2 regions of the Rothia sp. HMSC066G07 genome follow, and region 1 is predicted to be linked to the other one. Evidence: riboswitches for the same ligand, from Rfam matches in the RefSeq annotation. Region 1 holds a riboswitch; the other holds the start of a gene.
The links. Region 1 has a riboswitch for thiamine pyrophosphate ahead of HMPREF2971_RS07000 (ECF transporter S component). Riboswitches for the same ligand answer to the same signal wherever they lie in the genome.

Region 1 (4,332 bases):
TGGCTGAGATCTTTGAGGGTCTGCCTGCGGAGGCGTATGACGAGAACCTAAGCGCTTTGGCGGCTGGTTCGATGCTGTGGGTCCGTGTGATTGATGATCCGCTGATTGATGACGCGACTTGGGCGCAGATGACCAGCGATGAGGTTCTGGATGAGGAGGAGCAGCAGATTGCGTTGGATTCCTCTGAGGACGCTGTCTCTGACGATGAGGATGACGTGGTGGAGGACTAGCCACTGCGGCTTACTGACACGGCTCTCTGGCGCGGCTTTCTGAGCTCCGTTTGATAGGCGCTGCTTGGTAGGCGCTCCTCGATAGGCACTGCTTAAGCACAAGGGAGGGGCGGGTAGAAGAATGATCTTCTACCCGCCCCTCCCTTTGCGTTTGCAAGGTTGTGTTTGCGGGCTTGTATTTGCGGGGGTTTGCAGGACGCTTAGCCCCGCGACGCCTTACCGAGCAGCCTTACTGGGCTGCCTTGTTGCGGCGCTTCTGTTCACGCTTCTTCTCGCGGCGAGCCGCACGCATACGCAGCGGACCGGGCGCCTTCACCGGCAGCAGCAGGAGCAGACCCGCCACCACAACGATCAGAATACCGAGCACACCCCAAATCTGCGCGCCCATGATGCTCACGCACAGACCGAACAGCATCGGTGCCAGGAAGCTAGTGGCACGACCCGTGGTCGAGTACAGGCCGAACAGCTCACCCTCAGTACCGGGATCCGCCAGGCGAGCCAAGAAGGTGCGGGACGCCGACTGTGCCGGGCCCACGAACAGGCACAACAGCAGGGCGCATACCCAGAACACGCCCGGTTCGGGGAAGAACATCAGCGGGGTAGCCGCCAAGATAATGCCGACCAGCGAGATAACAATAATCGCCTTCGGGCCCAGGTAGTCATCCAGGTAGCCGCCCAGGATCGCGCCAGCCGCCGCGACAGCGCTACCGGCAATACCGAACAGGATCACCTCGGAAGTGCTGAAACCGAACGTGCCCGCCGCAAGAATACCGCCGAACGTAAAAATACCGGACAGACCATCACGGAACACCGCCGAAGCAATCAGGAACCACAGGGTCTGCGGGGACGTCATCTTCAGCCGCTTAATGGTGCGCCACAGCGCCTTGTAGGAGGCGAGCAGACCGCCCTGACGAGCAGGGGAGAAACGCTCCATACCGAGCTCCAGGAAACGCAGTTCGCGGGTGGGCAGCACCTCCGGCAGGAAGCGCTCGCGGGTGCGCATACGCACCAGCAGCGGCAGGCAGAAGATCAAACACCAGGCGGCGGCAAACAGTGCGACCGCACGGATATTCAGGGCGTTATCGGTGGTCAGGCCGAGTACTTCGGGGGTAAGCACAAAACCCCACAGCACCACAGCCAGCGCCAGGATACCGCCAATGTAGCCGGCAGCCCATCCGGCGCCCGAAATCTTACCGATATTCTCCGGGTGGGAGATACGCGGCAGCACGGCGTTATAGTTCACGTACGCGAACTCGCTGAACACGCTCGCCGCAGAAATCAGGGTGACACCCAGCCACAGGTACTGCGGGGTGGGGCCTACGAAGAAGCACGCCGCCATCGAAGCGACCAGCAGTAGCGTGTTCACGCCGAGCCAGAAGATGCCGCGGCCAGACTTGTCGTTACGCTGACCGGTCACCGGCGCCAGAATCGCAATGAGGAAACCGGCGATAGTCAGACCCAGCGACAGCGCCGAAGAGGTCTCTTCGGGGGAGCCGAAGTAGCTGCTGGTCAGGTACACGGTGAAGATGAAGGTCGTCATAATCGAGTCGAAGCTCGACGAACCAACATCCCACATGACCCAGGACGCGACCGAACGGCGGCTGTTCGCGTGGTCAACGACCCTACGCTGAGCCTTCGCCTTACGGCGGGGAGAAGAAATAGTCATAGTTGTGCTTTCGGATGCCGAGGTGGCGCTTCAGCGTAGCGGTGGCGTGAAGCCTGCTGAAGTAGAGCGGGCGTGCTGAAGAGGGAACACCAGGCGGTACGTACCGAGCGAAGATACGTACCGCCTAGTTCATGAACTTTCGCGCGGAAAGCGCAAAGTCTTAGTTGAAGAAACGACGCTGCAGGCGAGCAATACCGAAGCTCACCACAGCACCCACGACGGAGGTCAGAACGGTCCAGAGGATGACCTGACGCAGGGTGTCTTCAGACTCGTGGGAAATGGCGGGAGGCTGGTTACCGGTAGCCTTGGTCCAGGCTGCGCCCAGGCCCTTACCAACCAGGGCAGCAGCGCCCATGTTGATACCCGCAATAGCAAGCTTAGCGACGGGGTTCATATGTATCTCCTTAGCTGTATACGATGCGGCGTCCTGCCCGTGAACCCCTTCGGGGTTGGGTGAGAAAAGAGCGCCACTCCCTAGCGTATAGGGTTTAAGGCGTTCGTGCCGCCTTGGAGCCTCTCCGTCCCAAAATTGTACACCGTGCAATTCTGTAATGTGGGCAGAAGAACGAAACAAAAAGCGGCAAATTGGCACGAACAGCCAGACAAGCCTACAATCGAACCTGGGTTCCCACCCGCACCACAACGGTACGGACAAGGAACCCCACACGACAGGGGAGCGCCACCGAGGCGCTGAGAGTGCTAAGCAGACCCTCGAACCTGATCCGGTTAGTACCGGCGTAGGGAGTCGAATTTCTTCTCAATGCCCTCGTCCAATCAGAGGGCGAGGACATTCCCCTTCCAACGACGGAAGGACCACCAATGTCACAGAACCTTACCTCCACAACGCAGGACGCACCGAAGAAGCCGAACCTGCGCTGGCGAGTCAACGAAATCGTCATCGCCGCAGTTATCGCAGTAGCCTGCGCCGTCATCTTCTGGATCTGGGACATCGCAGTTAGCCCCGCCACCAAAACCGCACTCGTAGCAGCACCCGAATTCCGCCCCATCATCGGCGGCGCGTGGCTGCTCGGCGGCACCCTCGGCGGCCTGCTCATCCGCAAGCCCGGTGCAGCACTCTTCTGCGAAATCGTCGCAGCATTCATCTCCGTACTCTTCACCGGCGGCGCGTGGAGCGGCGAAATCCTGATCGCAGGCTTCTTCCAGGGCGTCGGCGCTGAAATCGCCTTCGCAATCTTCCGCTACCGCCGCTGGAACGCAACCGTCGCCATCTTCGCCGGTGCGCTCAGCGGCCTGTTCATGGGCGTTAACGAAATCTTCATCTACTACCCCGACATGGAACCGGTCAAGGCAATCATCTACGTAGCGTGCGCCGTCATCTCCGGCGCAGTCATCGCAGGCTTCCTGGCGTGGATTCTCGTGCAGAACCTCGCCAAGACCGGTGTGCTCTCCTCGCTGGCATCCGGCAAGACCCGCCGCTAACCACCAGCAACTAGCCACCCCTAGTCACTCACCACTCGGCACACTACAGCAGCCACACAAAAGGCTAAGGAACCATCATGGAAGCAACACCGCGCGGGGCGCGCATCGAGCTCAACAACTTCAGCTGGCACCACCCCGGACGCCCAGAACCCGTCATCAGTGGACTCAACCTCACCATCAACCCCGGTGAAAAAGTCCTGCTACTGGGCACCTCCGGCGCCGGCAAATCGACGCTCCTGCACGCCATCGCCGGTGTGCTCCACGATGACGATGGCGAATCCGCCGGCGGCACCATCACCATCAACGGGCAAGCACCCGCCGAAGCACCCGGCACCGCAGGCATGATGCAGCAGGACCCCGAATCCTCCATCGTCATGGCAACCGTCGGCAACGACGTAGCCTTCGGCCCCGAAAACCTGCGCGTACCCCGCGAAGAAATCTGGGGCCGCGTCACCGAAGCCCTCACCGCAGTAGGGCTCAACCACCTTGCCCTCGACCACCCCAGCAGCGCACTGTCCGGCGGACAGAAACAGCGCCTCGGCCTGGCGGGCATCCTCTCGATGCACCCCGGCGCCATGATCCTCGACGAACCCACCGCCAACCTCGACCCCTCCGGCGTGCAGGAAGTACGCGACAGCATCCTCACCGCTGCGGAGGCGACCGGCGCGACCCTGCTCGTCGTAGAACATCGCGTGAGCATCTGGGCGCCGCACATGGACCGCATTATCGTACTCGGCGAAGGCGGCACTATCACCCACGACGGCGCACCCGACACCGTACTCACCGAAGCCCGCCAAGAACTCATCGATGCGGGCGTGTGGGTACCCAACTACGTGCCGCGTGCACCGCAGAGCGACAGCGATAGCAAGCACGGCGAGCACGGCGAGGCGCTACTGCGCGCCGAAAACCTCAGCATCACCCGCGCACAACCCACCCCCAAACAACGACGCGCACGCCGACGCACCATCAAACGCCTCGGCGACACCCCCGCACCCG
Region 2 (4,332 bases), on a different contig from region 1:
TACCGACTCCCGCGAAATCGCCTACCGGCTGGGCGGACGCAACCCCGAAGACTACTTCGCCGCCCGCATCACCAGCGAAGGCGCGAACCTCTCCGGTGGTCAGCGTCAGCGTCTGGCGCTCGCCCGCGCACTCGCACAGGACGCGCAGGTGCTCATACTGACCGAGCCGCTGAACTCCGTGGACGAACCCAGCCAGCGCTACATCTACGATGCGATGGAAACCCAGATTGGTAGCGACCGCCTGCCCGTCGGCTACCCCGGCCTGCTGCAGGATTTGGAGCAGGTCTACGTTGTCTCTACGACCGCGGAGACGACCCGCCGCATGGAACGCGACGGCTACCCGGAAACCGCTCAGTCTGAAACTGCTCAGCCTGAAACCACTCAGAATCAGGAGGTGAACTAGCATGGCAAAGCAGCTCCCCATCGAAAGCCCCGCCTACGTGGCACGCCGCATGTGGAACTACCTCGCGGCGCATAAGGGGCGAGCCCTCTACACCTTCGTCATCTACATGGTCAGCACCCTCATGGGTGCGGTGGTGCCCCTGCAGATTGGTGCTACCGTGGACGACGTGGTGGCGGGCAAGTTCTCCAGCTACCCGTGGCAGCCGATTCTGATTATTCTGGCGGCGTTCATCGTGCAGGCGATAACCCTCATGGTCTCCTCGTACAGTGCGGCACGACTGGGTGCACTCGTCACCCGTGACGCCAACCAGGACACCCTCGATGGTACCCTCGACCTGGATGCACGCACCGTGGAAGAAGCCGGCAGCGGCGACCTGCTCACCCGCGTAACCGACGACCTCTCCTCGGCGGCCAAGTCCGTCAGCGAGGACCTGCTCGGCGCGATTTACGTGGTGCTGTACTTCATTATCTCCACGATCTCCCTGGCGTTCGTGAGCCCGGCAATGGGCCTGATCATGCTGCCCATGATTGCCGGTCTTGCCCTCATCATGTCGAAGATGCTGCCGCTCATGGCGGCACGCAACCAGACCGCCCAGGAGCGCGTGAGTGACCTCAACAGCGTGCTGACCGAGAATATCCGCGGCACCTCCACGATCCGTGAGCTGGGCGTTCACACCGCCCGCGAAGACGCCTTCGCCGGTGAGAACAAGCGCCAGTTCGCCGCGCAGCTGGGCATGGTGCGCATCCGCCAGCTGTACTTCACCGTGGACGCTATTAACGCCTGGATCCCGACGGTTCTGTGCATGCTCTGGGGCGCCGCCTGCGTGGCTCTCGGCTGGGCTTCCTGGGGCGCCGTAGCGACCGCCTCGGTCATGGTTTTCAGCCTGCGAATCCTCGCCGACATGCTGAACCACCACGTCAGCAGCCTGCGCATCATGCTCGTGAACATGGGCCGCGTGTTCGGTGTGGTCTCCCTGGCGAAGAAGCAGCGTGAGGCGCGTGCACAGCACCGTGCCGAAGCGTTCGCCGCCGTCTCGGATGAAGCCGTGAAGGACCCGCAGTACGCCATTGACTGCACCGACGTCTCCTACGGCTACTCGCCCGACGCCCTCGTTCTGGAAGGTATCAACCTGAAGATTCGCCGCGGTGAGGCGCTCGCCCTGGTGGGCCGTTCCGGTTCGGGTAAGACCACCCTGGCTCGTCTGATTGGTGGTTCGCTGACCGCCCTGGACGGCACCATCACCGTGATGGGTCGCCCGGTCGGTCACGGCGACTTCCCGACCGATGCCGCCGCCGACGGCCGCCCGCGCCTGCTGGTCTGCACCCAGGAAGCGCACGTCTTCTTCGGTACTCTCGCCGATAACTTTACGGTGGTCGTGCCGGACGCGACCGCCGAGCAGATGGGTGAGGCCCTGGACGCTGTCGGTGCACGCTGGTGGCGCGACCTGCCGCAGGGCATGGACACCGTTGTCAGTGGCGCGGATTCGCCGCTGACTCGCGACCAGATTCAGCAGCTGGCGCTGGCACGTATTGTGCTTGCCGACCCGCACGCCGTGATTCTGGACGAGTCCACCACCCAGCTGGAGCTTGCGGACGCAACCGAGTCCCTGCGCGCCGTGCTGGCGAACCGTGCGGTGCTGATCATTTCGCACGATGCGCGTATCGCCTCGCTGGCTGACCGTGCGGTCCTGCTACACGAGGGTAGGATCATTGCGGAGGGTTCACCGGCAGAGATTTTCGCCCTCACCTAAGCTCTGGCCTAGCCCGGTGGATATGCCCGGCGATATGTCCGGCTGATAGTGCCCGGTACCGTCTAAAGCGGTGCCGGGCATTGCCTTTTAACGGGCGAGTTCTGGGGGGGGGTGCTGAAGCCTGCGCTGGAAACCTGAGCCGGAATGGTGGTGCAGTACCGCAATGCTCAAACGAAAATTTCGGAGAGATTCACTTGTCACCCGCAAAACTTTCAGCTACTGAGAATCGTTGTGATAACCTGGCAGAGCGATATGGGGTGCCTTGAGACGCCCGCGACCCGCTGACCCGCCCAACACCCGCCCAACGAAGGGCATACGGCACAGGGGGCGCACGAAACGGCGTAAGAAAACTCAAGGCTGAGAGAATCACCCATTGAACCTGCTCTAGTTCGAACTAGCGAAGGGATTATCGATAATGGCAGAGCAGCCTACTGCGCCCGCGTGCGCACCCACCACCCCCACCAACCCTGTACCCGGCGCGAGCACTTGCGGAACTCACGGGGCACCTCAGACCTCTAGGGTGCCGAGGGTTCTCTCCATTGCGGGAACCGACCCCTCCGGCGGTGCGGGCATTCAAGCGGACCTCAAGTCCATTACCGCATCCGGCGGTTACGGCATGTGCGTGACCACCTCACTGGTCGCCCAGAACACCTGCGGAGTGCGCGAAGTATTCACCCCGCCCCTGGAATTTTTGACCGCGCAGCTTGCCGCCGTTTTTGATGACGTCACGGTTGACGCCGTGAAAATCGGCATGCTCGGCGACGCGGACACGATCCGTACCGTCCGCACCTGGCTGAGCGAGCACCCGGTGCCCGTGGTCGTGCTCGACCCGGTCATGATTGCTTCTAGCGGTGACCGTCTGTTGCAGGCGGAGGCGGAGCAGGCGCTGCGCGACCTCGTGCCGCTCGTGGATGTGATTACCCCGAACATTCCGGAGCTTGCTGTGCTCTGTGAGAAGGAGCCCGCCCAGACTTTTGATGAGGCGCACGAACAGGCGGCGAACCTTGCTGCGGCGACCGGAACCACCGTGATTGTGAAGGGCGGCCACCTGTGCGGTCAGGACGCCGGTAACACCGCGGTCTTCCCGGATGGCACCTGCGCGCATGTGCGTACCCCGCGCCTGGAGAGCCGCAATACGCATGGCACCGGATGCTCCCTGTCCTCCTCGCTGGCAACCCGCCTGGGCGTGGAACTGCTGCAGCATGCCGAAGCCCCAGGACACACCGAAGCCCCAGAGCACGCTGCAGACCAGCAGCTGACCAGCGAAGACACCCACCGCGCCCTGCAGTGGAGCACCCGCTGGCTCCACGAATCCATTGCCGCAGGTGCCGGTCTGCAGGTTGGCTCCGGTGAGGGCCACGGCCCGGTGGACCACGCCGCCCGTGCTCGCCGCCTGGAGGCTGCCGCCTCCGCGTACCCGTGGCATCACCTGCTCGCCACCACCGACTCTGAGGGCAATGCCCTGGACGGCACCAGCCCGGAGCGTCTGCTGCCGGTCAGCCCCGTGCCCGCCGGTGAAGCCGTCGTCAAGCCCGCCGGTCCCTGGACCGCCGCTCTCTGGGCTGCGGGCGGCGAAACTTGGCGTCAGATTCTGGACCTTCCCTTCGTGCGTGCTCTCGGTGACGGCACCCTCGATGAGGACCTGTTCTCCTTCTACCTGGACCAGGACGCCCTCTACCTGCGTGATTATTCGCGTGCGCTCGCGACTCTCTCGGCGCGTGCTGATACCGCTGAGGCGCAGGTGCACTGGGCGGCTGGCGCTCATGAGGCGATTGCCGCCGAATCGCAGCTGCACGAGGGCTGGCTGGCGAATCGTGCGCGTCTGGGCGGGCCCTCGCCTATTACGATGGGGTACACGAATTTCCTGCGTGCCTCCGCCGCCGGTGATGATTACGTGGTCGGTGCCGCCGCTATCTTGCCCTGCTACTGGTTGTACGAAGAGGTGGGTGCTGTGCTCTCCTCGCAGAATCACGCGGACCACCCGTACGCGGAGTGGTTGAGCATGTACGGTGGCGAAGAGTTTGCCGCGGAGGTGGCGCGTAGCCTCGCGGAGGTGGAGCGTGCGTTTGAGACGGCTTCACCGGCTCAGCGTGTGCGTGCGGCGCGGGCGTACCTGTCGGCGTGCGTGTATGAGCGTGAGTTCTTTGATCAGGCTCACCGGGCGCTGCGCTAGAGGCTC

Region 2: it holds a riboswitch for thiamine pyrophosphate, as region 1 does, so the genes downstream of both, HMPREF2971_RS04110 (bifunctional hydroxymethylpyrimidine kinase/phosphomethylpyrimidine kinase) here and HMPREF2971_RS07000 (ECF transporter S component) in region 1, are expected to answer to the same signal.

What each region holds. Positions count from the first base shown of each region.
Region 1 covers NZ_KV816928.1:12,129-16,460, reverse strand. The annotation lists gene HMPREF2971_RS07015 (septin family protein) at 1-230, shown strand, start outside; gene HMPREF2971_RS07010 (MFS transporter) at 460-1,896, opposite strand; gene HMPREF2971_RS07005 (DUF4235 domain-containing protein) at 2,057-2,290, opposite strand; TPP riboswitch at 2,557-2,657, shown strand; gene HMPREF2971_RS07000 (ECF transporter S component) at 2,716-3,336, shown strand; gene HMPREF2971_RS06995 (ABC transporter ATP-binding protein) at 3,414-4,332, shown strand, end outside.
Region 2 covers NZ_KV816924.1:89,400-93,731, forward strand. The annotation lists gene HMPREF2971_RS04100 (ABC transporter transmembrane domain-containing protein) at 1-403, shown strand, start outside; gene HMPREF2971_RS04105 (ABC transporter ATP-binding protein) at 405-2,153, shown strand; TPP riboswitch at 2,397-2,577, shown strand; gene HMPREF2971_RS04110 (bifunctional hydroxymethylpyrimidine kinase/phosphomethylpyrimidine kinase) at 2,569-4,326, shown strand.